One region of the Citricoccus muralis genome, then DNA from elsewhere that is predicted to be linked to it. Evidence: predicted binding sites of a transcription regulator. Region 1 holds the regulator's gene; the other holds the start of a gene.

Region 1 (7,147 bases):
GCGCCGAGGCTTGTTCGACCTGTGCCGCGTGCTCGGATTCGAGCTCGGCCTCCATGCGCCGGATCGAGGCCGAGGAGCGGGCCATGTCCCACGAGAAGACGAAGAACGTGACCGTGTAGACCAGGGCAGCGATGAGCATGAACAGCTCGCTGTAGCTGGCGAGGGCTTCGTTGATGGGCTGGGTATTCTGCATCGTCACTTCCGGTGATGGACTGGCGCGGATGGTGTGCGTCCGAGCTTACTCTGCTGGGGTGGGGTCTTGGGGTGGGATGACGGGCCAGGCCGCGTCGAAACGCTGACGCAAGCGGATGTTCTCGTCGCGCAGCCCGAAAGATTCGCCGCGGGCGAGCAAACCGTATTCGACCACGGTGTTACCGTCGACGTCGGTGGCGCGCACCCACACGCGGCGGCGGCGCACGAACAGGGAGAGGGTCAGGGCGAACAGCGAGAGGGTCGCGAAGAAGCCCACGCCCCACTTGCCCGGATCGTAGTGGAGGTCTAGACCGACGTAACGAGAGAGCCCGTCGAAGGTGATGGAGCCTTTGCCGTCGGGCAGCTCGTAAGTCTCTCCTAGGCCCAAGGTGATGCCGCCGTTCTCGTTGTTGCGCGAGTTCAGTTCGGTGAGTCCCTCGGTGTCGAGGACGTACACATTGTGAGGGGTGCCGTCGTCGAGCCCGAGGTCCCCGAAGTAGGAGTTCAGACCCAGTTCCGGGTTGAGGGCGTCTGGGTCGGCCGAGTAGGCCACGCCGTCCTCATCTTCGACCGCGGTGGGCAGGAAAAAGCCCACAAAGCCGAGCTGATCGGGCCGGGCGTCGGGTGCTTTGATGACGGCCAGCGAAGTGTTCAGTGCGTCCTGGACCTGGGCGATCATGGTGCCGTCCAGGGCGATGTCGCCGTTGCCGTCGCGCACGGTGATGTGCGGCGCGTAGCCGTTGCCGACCAGGAAGACGCGCACGCCGTCGACGGTCAGTGGATCATTCACCCGCAGCTCGGTCTCGTAGGGGTCCTCGCCCGGTTCCTGGACCTGGATCGTGGCCCCGTAGTCAAGGGGCTGGCCGTAATGGGATTCCGATTCGCGATCGTATTCGACGTGGAACTCATCCAACTGGAGCGAGAACGGGGTGAGGCGTTCCTCGGTGAAGGCGCTGCCGGGGGTGAACGAGTCGTAGGCGACCAGGTTGTTGGTGAACCCCTCGCCCTCGACGATGATCTTCTGACCGTTGTACTTCATCAGCGACCCGTAGGCCATGAAGATGAGCACGCCGATGAGCGAGAAATGGAAGACGATGTTGCCGATCTCGCGCAGGTAGCCGCGCTCGGCGCCCACCGAAGCGGCGGTGTGGCCCTTGGCGGGCTGGTCCTCATCGCGCACGGCGACCCGGTAGCCGCGCTTGCGCAGGATGGTGGCGGCTTCGTCCACCGCAGTATGGGGGTCGGGACCCGAGTCTTCGAGCACGAGCTTGCCGTATTCAGGCAAGCGGCTTAGACGGCGCGGGGTGCGCGGCGGTTCGGCGCGCATTTGCTGGTAGTGCTTGACTCCGCGGGGGAAGACACACCCGACCAGCGAAATGAACAGCAGCAGGTAGATCGCTGAGAACCAGACGGAGTTGTATACGTCGAAAAACTGCAGCGCGTCCAGGATCGGGCCCACGGTGGGGTTGTCTTCGATCCACTGGTCCACCACAGCTTCGCCGGCACGACGCTGCGGGAAGATCGACCCGGGCACGGCAGCCACGGCGAGCAGCAACAACAGCAGCAGCGCGGTGCGCATGCTGGTCAGCTGGGTCCAGAGCCAGCGCAGGGTGCCGGTGAAGCCGAGCGCGGGCAGTTCGACGTCGTTTTTCTGCTTCTGCGGGGTCAAATCGGCAACCTTACTTCATTCGCGAACCAGGTCTGGAGCTGTAGCACCCAGGTGTTCCACAGGCCGGAGACCATCAGCAGTCCGAGCAGGATCAACAGCCCACCGCCGAAGCGCATCACGGCGACCCGATGGCGGCGGAAAAAGCCCAGGGCGGCCATCGACTTGTTGAAGCCCATGGCGATCAGGATGAAGGGCAGGCCTAGTCCCAGACAGTAGACGAACGCCAGCACCGCGCCGCGCCACGGGCTGGGGGATCCGGCGGTGGACAGCAACAGCACCGCGGACATGGTGGGCCCGATGCAGGGCGCCCAGCCGAGCCCGAAGATCATGCCCAGCACGGGTGCGCCCCACAGTCCGGCGCGGGGTTGGACGTGCAGGCGTGAGTCGCGCTGGAACCAGGAGAATCCGCCCATGAAGACGACGCCGAGCAGGATGACGACAAGTCCGAGCACCTGGTACACCCAGGCGCCTTCGATTTGGAGCCAGACGACCACCCGGGAGAAGACCAGGCCGATGAGCACGAAAACCACGGTGAAGCCGAGCACGAACAGGCTCATGCCGGCGACCATACGGCCGCGCTTCTGCTCGGCTATGTTCGCCCCGCTCAGCCCGGTGACGTAGCCCAGGTATCCGGGGACCAACGGGAGCACGCAAGGCGAAAGGAAGGAGACGAGTCCGGCGAGCACCGCGACCGGGATGGCCAGCAGCAGAGACCCGTCGAGGGCGATCTCTGCGAAGACGTTATCGGTCACGCCGACTCCGCGACCACGGTCTGGATGAGCGAGCGCAGGGTGGAGTGCTCGGCAATACCCAGCACGCGGGCCGAGACCCGACCGGCGCGATCCAACACGATGGTGGTCGGCACCGCCTGCGGGGGCACGTAATCGGTCATGGCCAGCAGCACCTTGCCGTTGCGGTCTTCAAAGGAGGGATAGGTGATGCCGAAGTTACGCTCGAAGGCTTCCGCCGTACCGATGGTGTCGCGGACGTTGACGCCGTAGAACTGCACCTCATCGGCGAATTCCTCGTTCAGGGCTTGCAAGTCGGGGGCCTCCACCCGGCAGGGGGCGCAGGCGGCGTACCAAAAGTTCAAGACCACCGGCGTGCCACGCCAGTCGGAGGCGGTGATCTCTTCGCCCGAGAACAGAGGCGCGGTGAAGTCCGTGGGCTCCGGGCGGTCCTCGACGGCCAGTTCGAGCACCGAGCCGTCACCGGCAATGTAGTTCTTGCCGTCGGCGTTGCCGGCTTGGTCGGCCAGCGGGTCCTCCGAAGAGCAGGCGGCCAGCACCGGCAGGGCGAGCACACCGGTCAGACCGGCCAGCACCTGGCGACGCGACGGACGACCGGACGGGGAGGACATGTTCATGAAGGCCCCATTCATCGGGATGGATCGGGACGACCAACGACGTGCCGCACGGGCCGCCGGGCCGTCCTCGAGTCTATCGCCGCCCCCCTCACCTGACTGAATCCTGTGAACTGACTCCACCGCGGCTGAGTGCAATATGACGTGGCTGATCTCTGCTAACCGAGGCTCAGGCGCCGGGCAGGGCGATCGCGTCGGCGAGCAGGTGCCGGTTGGGTTCTTGATATTCCACGCGCGGGCGGGTGGCTCCGGCGTCACAGTGCAGGGACGTGACCGAAGTCAGGCTGCATTCGCGGTCGCGCGGGTCGTGCCAGAGCTTCTTGCCCTCCGCGGAGAGCCGGGTGACCCAGATCGGCAGCTGATGGGCCACGATGACGGCTTCCGCGCCGTCGCCGTGGTTGCGGATCAGCTCATCGCGCAGATCATGCACCGCAGCGGCCACACGTGCTGCTTGCTCTGCGTAGGGCTCGCCCCAGGAGGGGCGGAAGGGGTTGAGCAGCAGTCCCCAGTTCTGTGGGCGGCGCAGCTGGCGCTTGATGTTGGACATTCCTTCAAAACCATTGGCTGCTTCAATGACCCGATCGTCGGTCCGCACCGGCAGCTGGAGCCGCTGTGCCAGCGGGGCGATGGTCTCCTGGGCGCGCAGGAGCGGTGAGGCGACGAGGATGCTCGGGGCGGAGCCGGTCTGTTCGGCGCGCTGAACGAACCAGTCCGCGAGCTCTTCGGCCATCTGGTACCCCAGCTCCGAGAGGTGGAATCCGGACAGGCGCCCGTAGAGGACGCGGTCGGGATTGTGGGCTTCTCCGTGGCGAACAAGGTGAACGGTGGCAGTCGTCATACCTGCCAGTCTTCCAGAAGATGACGCGACGCGCGCGACGTCCAGGTTATGTCCGGTTCTACCGGGGACAATGGAAGCAACATCCCGGTCCGCCACAAGGCACAAGGAGTACAGCATCGTGTCTCAGCATTCCGATCGTCCCGACGACCACGACAGCGCCGAGGGCCCCGCAGATCCGCAACAGGGTCGTGCCGAGGGCGGTCGTTGGGAAGACGCCGAGGGTCAGCCGCGCTACGGGGTGCGCCTCCCGGAAGGCGAGCAGCCCCCCGAGCCTCCGACCACGCCGAACACCCTGCCGCGTCAATACGGCCGGTTCACCCCGCATGATCAGTCCGGCGCGCAGTCCGGTGCCGAATACGGGTCTGGCCACGGGTCCGAGTACAGTGCGCCGCCGCAGCCCCCGGGCCAGCAGTACCCCGGGTACCCGCAGCAGTACGCCCAGCAGCAGTACCCGTACCCGCAGCAGCCGCAGCACACCATGCCGCAGCCACCCCGGGTTCGGTTGGCGTCGCGGCTGATTCTGGTGGCCGGTGTGCTCTATGCGGTGGTCAATATCGTGACCGCCTTCCTCCCTCGGTTCGGCGTGCCCCAGGATCAGTGGGATCAGCTGCAGGAGATGTTCGCCGAGATCGACCCCACCGTGAGCCTCGATGCGATGCTCGCCCCCATGCGATTCGTGATGGTCATCATGGCCGTCATCTTGGGCTTGGTCTACTGGGTGATCGCCCGCGGTGTGGCCAACGGTTCCAACGCCGCCCGGATCATCGGCACTGTACTGGCAGTGCTGTCATTGCCGAGCCTGTTCAGCATCTCGGCGGTCTACGTTCTGCTGGGCGCCATCGGCATCGGCATGACCTTCACGGCCACCGCGAACGAATACTTCCGCTACAAGGCCTGGGAGAAGTTCAACGCGCGGAACCAGCCTCCCCGCTGATGTGGTGGAAAGCTAACAACTGCAGCTCAGCTGAGACGTCGACGACGCGAACGGAAACCTCCTCGGGAACTTCAAGCTCCACGGGGGCGAAATTGAGGATGCCGCGGATGCCGTGATGCACCAAGTCGTCTGCAGCCAGCTGAGCAGCTTCGCCGGGCACGGTGAGGATCGCCAGACGGGCGCCGGTGCGCTCGATGACCTCACCGGCGCGGGACGCATCCTCGATGGTCAGCTGCCCGCAGGGCTGTCCCACCCGTTGCGGGTCGGCGTCGAGCACGCTGACGACGTCGAGACCGCGGGCGGCGAAGCCACCGTATTGCACCAGGGCGGTGCCCAGGTGCCCGGCACCGACCAGGATAACCGGCTGGTGGGTGGAGATGCCCAGAATCTGCTCGATCGCCGCTTCCAGTACCCCCACCGGATACCCCTTGCCGGGTCGTCCCAGTTGACCGAGAGCGGAGAGGTCTTTGCGCACCAGGTCCCGGCTGGCACCGGCCGCTGCGGCCAGCTCGGTGGAAGAGACATACTCGGTTCCGGCCGCCGCCAGGGCGTTGAGTCTGCGTAGGTAGACGGGGAGCCGGTCCAGGGCGCGGCGCGAGAGCGGGCCGGCACTCGTCGCCCCGGGGACATCGCGCTGGCGGCTGATCACGGGGTGGGGTCCTGCCGCGCTGTGCGGGCGGCGGTGATGAGCCGGGCCAAGCGGTCGGCGTCGATTGACCAGAAATCGCGCTGAACGCCATCGATAAACAGCACCGGGATCTCCTCAGAGTGTCGCTCCCCCAGTGCTGGTTCCTCCGTGGTGCTGACCTCGCGCCAGGCCACCCCGTGCTCGGCACAGACCCGGGCCACGGTGGTTCGGGCGGCGGCGCACAAATGACACTCAGGCCGGGTGAGCAACATGATGTCGGGGCTGGAATCACTCAATGTAGGGTCCTTTGCCGTGCCTGAGGGTGGGGGTCAATGCGACGAGCCGCCCGATCTTTGACCGGGCGGCTCGAAGAGTCTGGAGCGTGAAGAAGAAGCTTACTTCTTGTTGCGGCGCTGGTGACGAGTCTTGCGCAGCTGCTTGCGGTGCTTCTTCTTGGACATGCGCTTGCGGCGCTTCTTGATGACTGAACCCATCGATAATCCTTCGGATTGTCGTCGTTGTGTGTGAACATCACGCGGATGCGAGCACAGCACAACCTGTCTAATGTCTGAACGTTCCGGTACATCCTACCGCTCCATGGCCGGAAGAGCGAACCGAGACGCGACTGGTACGGGGTCGAGCGACTTCAGGACTCACGCCTTTAGGCGCGGCCGTCGGTCCCGGTACCCTCGGTGTACCCGGCGGAGAGAATCTCCTGAACGGCATTCTCGGGGACACGGTAGGAACGACCGAAACGCACGGCGGGAAGCTCACCGGCATGGATCATCCGGTATACGGTCATGCGAGAAACGCGCATCATCTCCGCGACCTCGTTGACCGTCATGAATTTAGCTTCGGCGAAGTTGCCAGCAGGGGCCACGCTCGACTCCTTCTTGTGTCGTGTCGGATCAGCTGTTCCAGGTTTCCCTCAACGTATCGGTGGCGGCCTGACGAACCATCATCGCTCTTCTCGATGGTCCGAAGACCATTCCGGAGAGGGAATGGCGGGTCTGCCGTGCCGCCTGAGGGAAGTGGATCAGTGCTCCACCCGCACTTTCGTGCCAGTGGTGAACCGAACCAGGCGTGGCGCCTCCTGTGCGATTCTAACCAGAAAACAGCTGAGACCAAAGTGTTCGTCTGAAACTGATGTGAATATCGTCGCTTCAGTCGAACCAGGGGTCCAGGCCGTGCAAGGGAAACACAGCTTTTCGAGTGGCCATCACTGACTGGTCGGTGGGATCGGCCGGGTCAAAGCCGACTTCCCAGGAGCGCCACCACACGTCGACGGCGTCGTGCATGGTCTCCGGTAGTTCGTCGAGATCCATGCCGGACCGCTGCGAGGCCAGGGCTAGCCAGGCATCGGGCAGCGGCTCGGCGCGGGCCACCGGGTGGCCGGCGGCGATGGCGATCAGGTGGGTCCAGGCCCGAGGTACGACGTCGAAGGGGCTGTATCCACCGCCGCCCAGGGCCAGCCACCGGTCGCCGGCGTAATCGTAGGCCCAGTCGCGGGCGTCGAGCATCAG
Region 2 (7,147 bases), 1.3 Mb from region 1:
TCCGGGTTCACCCGGGTGCGGCTGGGTCGGGAGTACGGCGGAATCGGGGCGAGCCTGCAGCAGCTGGCAGAGCTGCTGATCGAGCTTGCTGCGGCGGATTCCAACCTGCCGCAAGCCCTGCACGGGCACTTCATGTTCACCGAACAGCACGAGAACGAGTCCCAGGGCTCGGTGTCTCAATGGTGGCTGGCCGAGGTGGCCGCGGGCAAGATCTTCGGCAACGCGCTGGTGGAGTTGCCGCCGACGGCAGGCAAGGCGCCGGTGCTGTTTTCCGACGTCGACGCCGACACCTCGCAGTCAGCGGTGGCCACCGGCACGAGCCAGATCGGGGAGATCTCCGGGGACAAGTTCTACTCCACCGGCGCGCTGTTCGCCGACTACCTGCTGGTGTCGGCCACGCGTCCCGGGCGCGAGGACGAGGGCCCGCTGTTTGTCGTCGTGGATGCGCATGACCGCGGGGTACAACGGGTGGATGACTGGAACGGGTTCGGCCAGCGGCTCACCGCATCCGGCACCACCACGTTCCGCGGGGTTCCGGTGCAGGCCGACCGGTTGCAGGAGTTCAACGTGCCCACCGGGGTGCTGGCCTACACGGTGCTGTGGATCGTGCTGACCGCCACTCAAGCCGGGATTGGTGCGGCAGCACTGCGCGAGATCACCCGGTTCGTGCAGAAGCGGCGTCGGACCTACGATCACGCGACGGCGGAGACGCCCGCCCAGGATCCGCTGGTGCACCAGGTGATCGGGGCGGTGTCGGCGAAGGTGGCATCGGCGCGGCAGATCGTGCGCGGGGCGGCCGAGGTGGTTGAGGAGTCGTACCGGGCCACTCGCGGGCACACCGACCTGGAGGATCCGGTGTTCCTGGAGGCGCACGCCCGGGCGAACATTGCACTCTCGGAGGCGTCGCTGGTGGTGTCGGAGTTGATTCTGGATGCCACCGGGCAGATCTTTGAGGCCGGCGGCGCCTCCGCCACGGATGCGGCCAAGCAGTTGCACCTGCACTGGCTCAACGCGCGCGCCATCGCCAGCCACACCCCGCTGATCTACCGCACCCAGGCGGTGGGGAACTACCGGATCAACGGGGTGCTGCCGCCGCACCACTCGACAGCACGGAACTCCGATCCGGCTGCGGCGGGTGCCGGTGAAGCGGGTGAAGCGGGCGTTGAGGCTGGTGCTGTTGCGACGCCGGTACAGTTCGCAGAGGGCATCTGATGACAACGACGCGTGAGCTGGGAACACAGCCCGACCGAGTCCGGGCCGCGCATCAGAAGCTGGCCCCGGTGTTCGACCAGATCGCGGCCACCGCCGTGAGCCGGGAAGCCGCCGGGGAGCTGGACCGCGACGCGGTGCACGCCCTGCGCGACGCCGGCTACACCCGACTGCGCGTGCCGGAAGAGTACGGCGGGGCTGGGCTGAGCTTCGAGGAGGCCTCCTGGTTTCTGGTGGCCCTAGGCCGGGCCGATTCTAACCTGGCACAGGCACTGCGGGCGCACTGGCTGCACGTGGAGGATGTGCTGTCCCGTCCTGCAGATGACCCGGCCACGCCGGAATTTCGGGACCGGTGGCTGCGCCGGATCGGCGAGGGCGCCATCGTGGGCAACGCCCTCACGGAGCGCGGCAACGTGCGCGGGCAGACCGTCACGCGGCTGCACACCACCGAACGGCGCGACGCCGAGGGCTACCCCGTGCGAGTGCTCACCGGAGAGAAGTTCTACTCCACCGGGGCTGCGTATGCTGACTGGATCCTCGTCTCTGCCACCGACGACGACGGACAGCCCGTGAGCGCGGCCGTGCCGAGTACCGCGCCGGGCATCACGATCGTCGACGACTGGGACGGCTTCGGCCAGCAGCTCACCGCCTCCGGGACCACCCGTTTCGCCTCGACCCCGGTGCCGCACGCCGATATCGCCCCGCCCGGGGACGGCCCCGATTCCGGCGGCCGCGTCGCGTTCGGACAGGCGCTCGCCCAGTACGTGCACCTGGCTGTGCTGACCGGCATCGGCCAGGCGGTGGTGGAGGAGGGCGCCGGCTACGTGCGCTCGCGGACCCGAGGGTTCTCCCATGGTGCCGCCGAGCTGCCGGGGCAGGACCCGCAGGTGCTGCACGTGGTGGGTCACGCGTCGTCGCAGATCTTCGGCGCCCGCGCTGCGTTTGCGGCGATTCTGCCGGAGCTGGCCCGCCAGCTGCAGGCCGAGTCGGACGGGCGGATCCTCCCGGAAATCGACGTCGACCGGCTCTACCTCTCCGTCTACCAAGCGCAGCAGGTGATCGCCCCGGCGGTACTTGCCACGGCGACCGCGATCTTCGAGGTGGGCGGGGCTTCGGCAGCGTCGGCCTCGCGCGGGCTGGACCGGCACTGGCGCAACGCCCGGGTGCTGGCCAGCCACAACCCGCTGATCTACCGGGCCCGGATCATCGGTGACTGGGAGGTTAACGCCACCCCGGTCGAGCGCAGCTACACGGTGGGGACGCCCGGCCAGCAGCAGTGACGGCAGGTGTGACCACGGGGTGACGGCAGGTGTGACACAATATCGGTGATTCGACGCCGCCTGGGGCAGCAGGCGCGCACGGGCCGGAGAGGCAGTGACACCGTCGTCGTCGAGACCCATCACGTTGCTCATCATCGATTTTCGTCGCGTTCACAAGGAATGACTGTGCCCGAAACTGCCGCACCCGCACATTACGCACCCACCGGACGAGGCCTCTACGCCATCTTCATGTCACTGATGGCCGTGGTGCTCATCCTCTCCAACATCGGAGCGGCCAAGGGGGTGGAGTTCGGGCCCATCATCACCGACGGCGGCTTCTTCCTCTTCCCGCTGGCCTACATCATCGGCGACGTCGTCTCCGAAGTCTACGGTTTCCGCGCCTCGCGCCGGGCCATTATCACCACCTTCGCCCTCTCCGCGTTCGCGGCCCTGTGCTACTGGATCATCATCGTGCTCCCCGGCGCCTCCTGGTATGACGGACAGGAAGCACTCGAGCGCACCCTGGGTCCAGTGTGGATGATTGTGGGCGCCTCGCTGCTCGGGTTCCTCGTGGGCCAGCTTTCGAATGCCTGGGTGATGACCCGGATGAAGCGCCGCAACGGCGAGCGACTGTTGTTCGGGCGCATCGCTGCGTCCACGCTGGTGGGTGAATTCCTGGACACCCTGGTGTTCTGCGCGATCGCCGCCCAGGTGATCGGCATCGAAACCATGGGCCAGTTCGTGAACTACGTGGTGGTCGGGTTCGTCTTCAAATCTGTGGTGGAGATCGTGTTCTCCCCGGTCACCATGTGGGTGATGGCCCTGGTCAAGCGCCACGAACCGGCCTACGGAGCGCGCTAACCCTCCCGACTTGCAAAACTTTGCACCAGTGCATAAACTGCACTGGTGCAAAAAAGTGACGTCTCTATTCCTGACACCGGCCTTGAGTTCGCTGCCGAATCCACTGTGGGTCGGCGCGAACAACAGCGCCAGGCGACCCTGCTGGCCCTCCATGAGGCCGCCGTCGCCCAGGTGACGGAGCAGGGCTACGAAGCTGCCACGATTACCTCCATTTCGGACGCGGCCGGGGTGTCGCGCCGGACCTTCTTCAACTACTACGCCACCAAGGACGAGGCGATCCTCGGCGTGCTCGAGCCCTCGGTGCCGCCGCAGGTACTGGAGAAGTTCCTGGAAGAAATCGCCGTTGAGCGCGCCCTCGGGCCGGTGGTGCGGCTGCTGATGTCGGTGATGTCGTCGTCCCGGGTGGGCGGTGAGACCCGCCAGGACCTGATGAGCCTCGCCGGGCTGGCGCCGTCGCTCTCGCACACCCTGAAGCGTTACGCGGTGCGCGCCGAAGACGTCATCTCCGAGGTGCTCGTAGAACATCTAGCCCACCAGGACGGCGAACCGCGCACCACCCCCGACGTCGCGCACGCGATGGTGATGATCGCCGGAACCGCACTGCGTTTCGCCTACGCCAAGAATCCCGACTCGATGATCGATCCGGACTCTCCGGCCCTCGTAGACGCCGTCGAGCTCTTTTCGACCACGCTCAAGGAAGTACTGTGACCGTGACACCTGTCGACGCCGCTGCGACGTCACCGAAGAACTCGCAGCAGAATCCGCAACGGAAACCGCAGCAATCCCTGGTCCTGCTCTTCGTGGGGCTACTGCTCACCATGCTGATGGCCTCGCTCAATCAAACCGTGCTGGCCACCGCCCTGCCCACCATCGTGGGTGACCTGAACGGGGTGAACCACATGTCGTGGGTGATCACCTCGTTCATTCTCGCCTCCACCATCACCATGCCGGTGTATGGGCGCATTTCCGATGTGTTCGGTCGCCGCCCGGTGATTTTGGTTGCCATCGGGCTGTTCATGATCGGATCGATCACCGGGGCGCTGGCCTCCAGCATTGAGGTGCTGATCGTTTCGCGCGTCATCCAGGGACTGGGTGGCGGCGGCCTGATGATCCTCTCGCAGGCTGCTATTGCCGACGTCGTGCCGGCGCGGCAGCGCGGTAAATACATGGGGATCATGGGTGCGGCGTTTGCCGTGTCCTCGGTGGCCGGACCCCTGCTCGGTGGCTGGCTGACCGAGGGTCCGGGCTGGCGCTGGGCGTTCTGGATTAACCTGCCCTTCGGTGTGCTGGCCATGCTCGCCGTCGCGCTGTTTTTGCCGGCCCCGAAGAAGCTGGGCGCCGACCGCCCGCGCCTGGACTACCTGGGCATGGCCCTGATCGCTGCGGCCACCACCGCGCTGGTGCTGGCCAGCACTTGGGGTGGCAGCGAATACGAGTGGGGTTCCCCGTTGATCATCGGGTTGTTCGTGGCGGCCGCCGTGCTGGCGGTGCTGTTCGTCGTCGTCGAGTCGAAGGCAGTCGAGCCCGTGATCCCGTTGAGCTTCTTTGCCGACCGTAACTTCACCCTGACCACCGTGGCCGGGCTGATTACCGGTGTGGCGATGTTTGGCGCGTTGGGCTACATGCCCACCTACATTCAGATGGTGACGGGTGTGGGTGCGGCGCAGGCCGGGCTGCTGATGGTGCCGATGATGGGCACCATGTTGCTGACGTCGGTGATCACCGGCATGGTGGTGTCGCGCACCGGGCACTACAAGACGTATCCGGTGGTGGGCACCGTCGTGGTGGCAGGGTCGCTGGTGTTGCTCTCACAGTTGCAGGCCGACTCCGCGATCTGGATGCTCTGTGGCGCGCTCGGCGTGATGGGTCTGGGGCTGGGTATGTCCATGCAGATCATGGTGCTGATCGTGCAGAACTCGTTCCCGGTGTCCGTGGTGGGTACAGCGACCGCGGCGAACAACTACTTCCGCCAGGTCGGGGCCACACTGGGCTCGGCGGTGGTGGGGTCGCTGTTCATCACGCGACTGCAGGACATCCTGGGGGAGCGGATGGCGTCGTCGGGTGCTGCCGCGGGCGGGTCCTCCGTGAATAACCTGACGCCGGAGATGGTGCAGCAGCTGCCGGACGCGATGCATGATGTCATTGTCGGGAGCTACAACGAGGCGCTGATGCCGATCTTCCTCTACATCCTGCCGCTGATGATTGCCGCCGCGGTGCTGTTGCTGTTTGTGCAGCAGAAGCCGCTGGCCACCACGGTGGAGGACGGAGTGCGAGCGACCTCGGCCGGCTCTCCGGAAACCGGGGCCCTGCCGCTATTGCGCGGTGATGAGGCCGACTCTGACGAGATCGCGGTTGACGACGCCGAGGCGCGTTCCGGACCCTCACTCGAGTCCGCTCGCCTGATAAGCCCCTCGAAAACTCGATAACCCCCTGGCCCTGCAAGCGTCGCTGAGCGGCGCTGGATCTCTTCTTAGGTCCGGTGCCGTTGCTATCTACGTGTGTCGCACCCCTGTGGAGGGGCCAGCTCCCGCACCAGTCCGCGCACTCCCACACGCCCATTTTTCGCTCACCCGACTTATCCACATTTTAGATCAGCCATTCCCTTAATCGGATCCGTGCACTAGACTTAGTTCTAGAACAAACGTACCCGCACATGATCCGACGTCGGAGGGAGCCAGGTCATGACCAGTGTGGTCTCATCCCCCTTGCTACCCCTGCTCGACGCCCTGGATGACCTCTCCACCGCCGACCTGACCATCCTGCTCACCCAGGGGCTCACCACCCTCAGCCGCCGCCTCTCCAGTGCTCACGCCCACGATGAGTTCAGCCCGTTCCACCGCGAAGGTGCGGACACCCGCCAGGACTGGGGCACCTCATTCCTGCCCAACGAACACGGCCACTACACCACCCAGGGAAACAACGACGCCGACGCCATCATTTGCGAGGACCCTGCCGCGTCCCTGCCCAGCATGATCGAGCAGGCCGCCGTCCTGGGGCGGCTCTGCGAGAACGTCGAGACCGCCCTGGCCGGGATCGTCGGTCGGATCTTCCCGCTGCACGAACAGCGCCTGGAACTGCTCGGCTTGCCCACCGGCCGGGTAACGCACAAAAACGCCGCCGACTACCTCCGCTTCCAGACCCAGGTTGGGTTCGGGGTGGCCCGGCGCCGGATTCAGACCGCCACCGCGATCCACCCCGACACCACGCTCACCAGCCTCACCGACGCCGCAGGCACCACCACCGAACCCCCGCGACCCGACGTTCACGACGCCGCCGTGGATGGCGAAATCACCCCACGCGCCGTCCAGGCCATCATCGATGCCCTCCGTGCGGTGGAAGAAGAAGCCCGCAGTGTCAGCACCGACCCGGACGAGGTCAAAAAACTCATCAACGACGGGGAGAAAACCCTCGTCACACAGGCTCGGGAGTTCGACGACAACGCCTTCGCCGCGTACGCCGCAGGATGGAAGGAACGCACCAGCAACCAGGTGAATCCCGATGGCGAAGCCCCCGACGACACGATCGCTGAGAAAAAACGGGGACTACGCCGCATCGGCACCCGGGGCAAGCTCAACATCTGGCAATGCGCCACCGATCAGGCCGGTGATGAACTCTTCCGCACCCTGGTCCACGCGATGAACAACCCCAGGGCGACTCCTGGCTCCCACAGCGGCGACACCACCACATCAGACGCGGGTACTCGCACCCAGGCAGGCGCCGATCCCAGCGTTGCAGAGGGTGCTGAAACCACCCACGCGGTGGATGCCACAGGCACCCCAGTCGACAACCTGGACGAGCGCACCCGGGACCAGAAAGCC

Evidence for each region. Region 1 encodes Rex, which represses fermentation and respiration genes when NADH is low (regulators of the CRP and FNR family bind a similar motif). Its sites were predicted from a motif close to CTTGTGAANNNNTTCACAAG; they were not measured.
Region 2: a site for Rex is predicted at 2,627-2,646, ahead of P8192_RS03130 (queuosine precursor transporter). Genes of this name have one in related genera too.

The regions. Positions count from the first base shown of each region.
Region 1 covers NZ_CP121252.1:2,464,047-2,471,193, forward strand. The annotation lists gene ccsB (c-type cytochrome biogenesis protein CcsB) at 1-193, opposite strand, end outside; gene resB (cytochrome c biogenesis protein ResB) at 239-1,861, opposite strand; gene P8192_RS11290 (cytochrome c biogenesis CcdA family protein) at 1,858-2,613, opposite strand; gene P8192_RS11295 (TlpA family protein disulfide reductase) at 2,610-3,227, opposite strand; gene P8192_RS11300 (histidine phosphatase family protein) at 3,394-4,062, opposite strand; gene P8192_RS11305 (hypothetical protein) at 4,181-4,996, shown strand; gene P8192_RS11310 (redox-sensing transcriptional repressor Rex) at 4,968-5,645, opposite strand; gene P8192_RS11315 (glutaredoxin family protein) at 5,642-5,920, opposite strand; gene P8192_RS11320 (30S ribosomal protein bS22) at 6,020-6,118, opposite strand; gene P8192_RS11325 (helix-turn-helix domain-containing protein) at 6,286-6,504, opposite strand; gene P8192_RS11330 (acetoin utilization protein AcuC) at 6,788-7,147, opposite strand, start outside.
Region 2 covers NZ_CP121252.1:677,589-684,735, forward strand. The annotation lists gene P8192_RS03120 (monooxygenase) at 1-1,212, shown strand, start outside; gene P8192_RS03125 (acyl-CoA dehydrogenase family protein) at 1,212-2,489, shown strand; gene P8192_RS03130 (queuosine precursor transporter) at 2,649-3,329, shown strand; gene P8192_RS03135 (TetR/AcrR family transcriptional regulator) at 3,375-4,037, shown strand; gene P8192_RS03140 (MDR family MFS transporter) at 4,034-5,755, shown strand; gene P8192_RS03145 (HNH endonuclease signature motif containing protein) at 6,011-7,147, shown strand, end outside.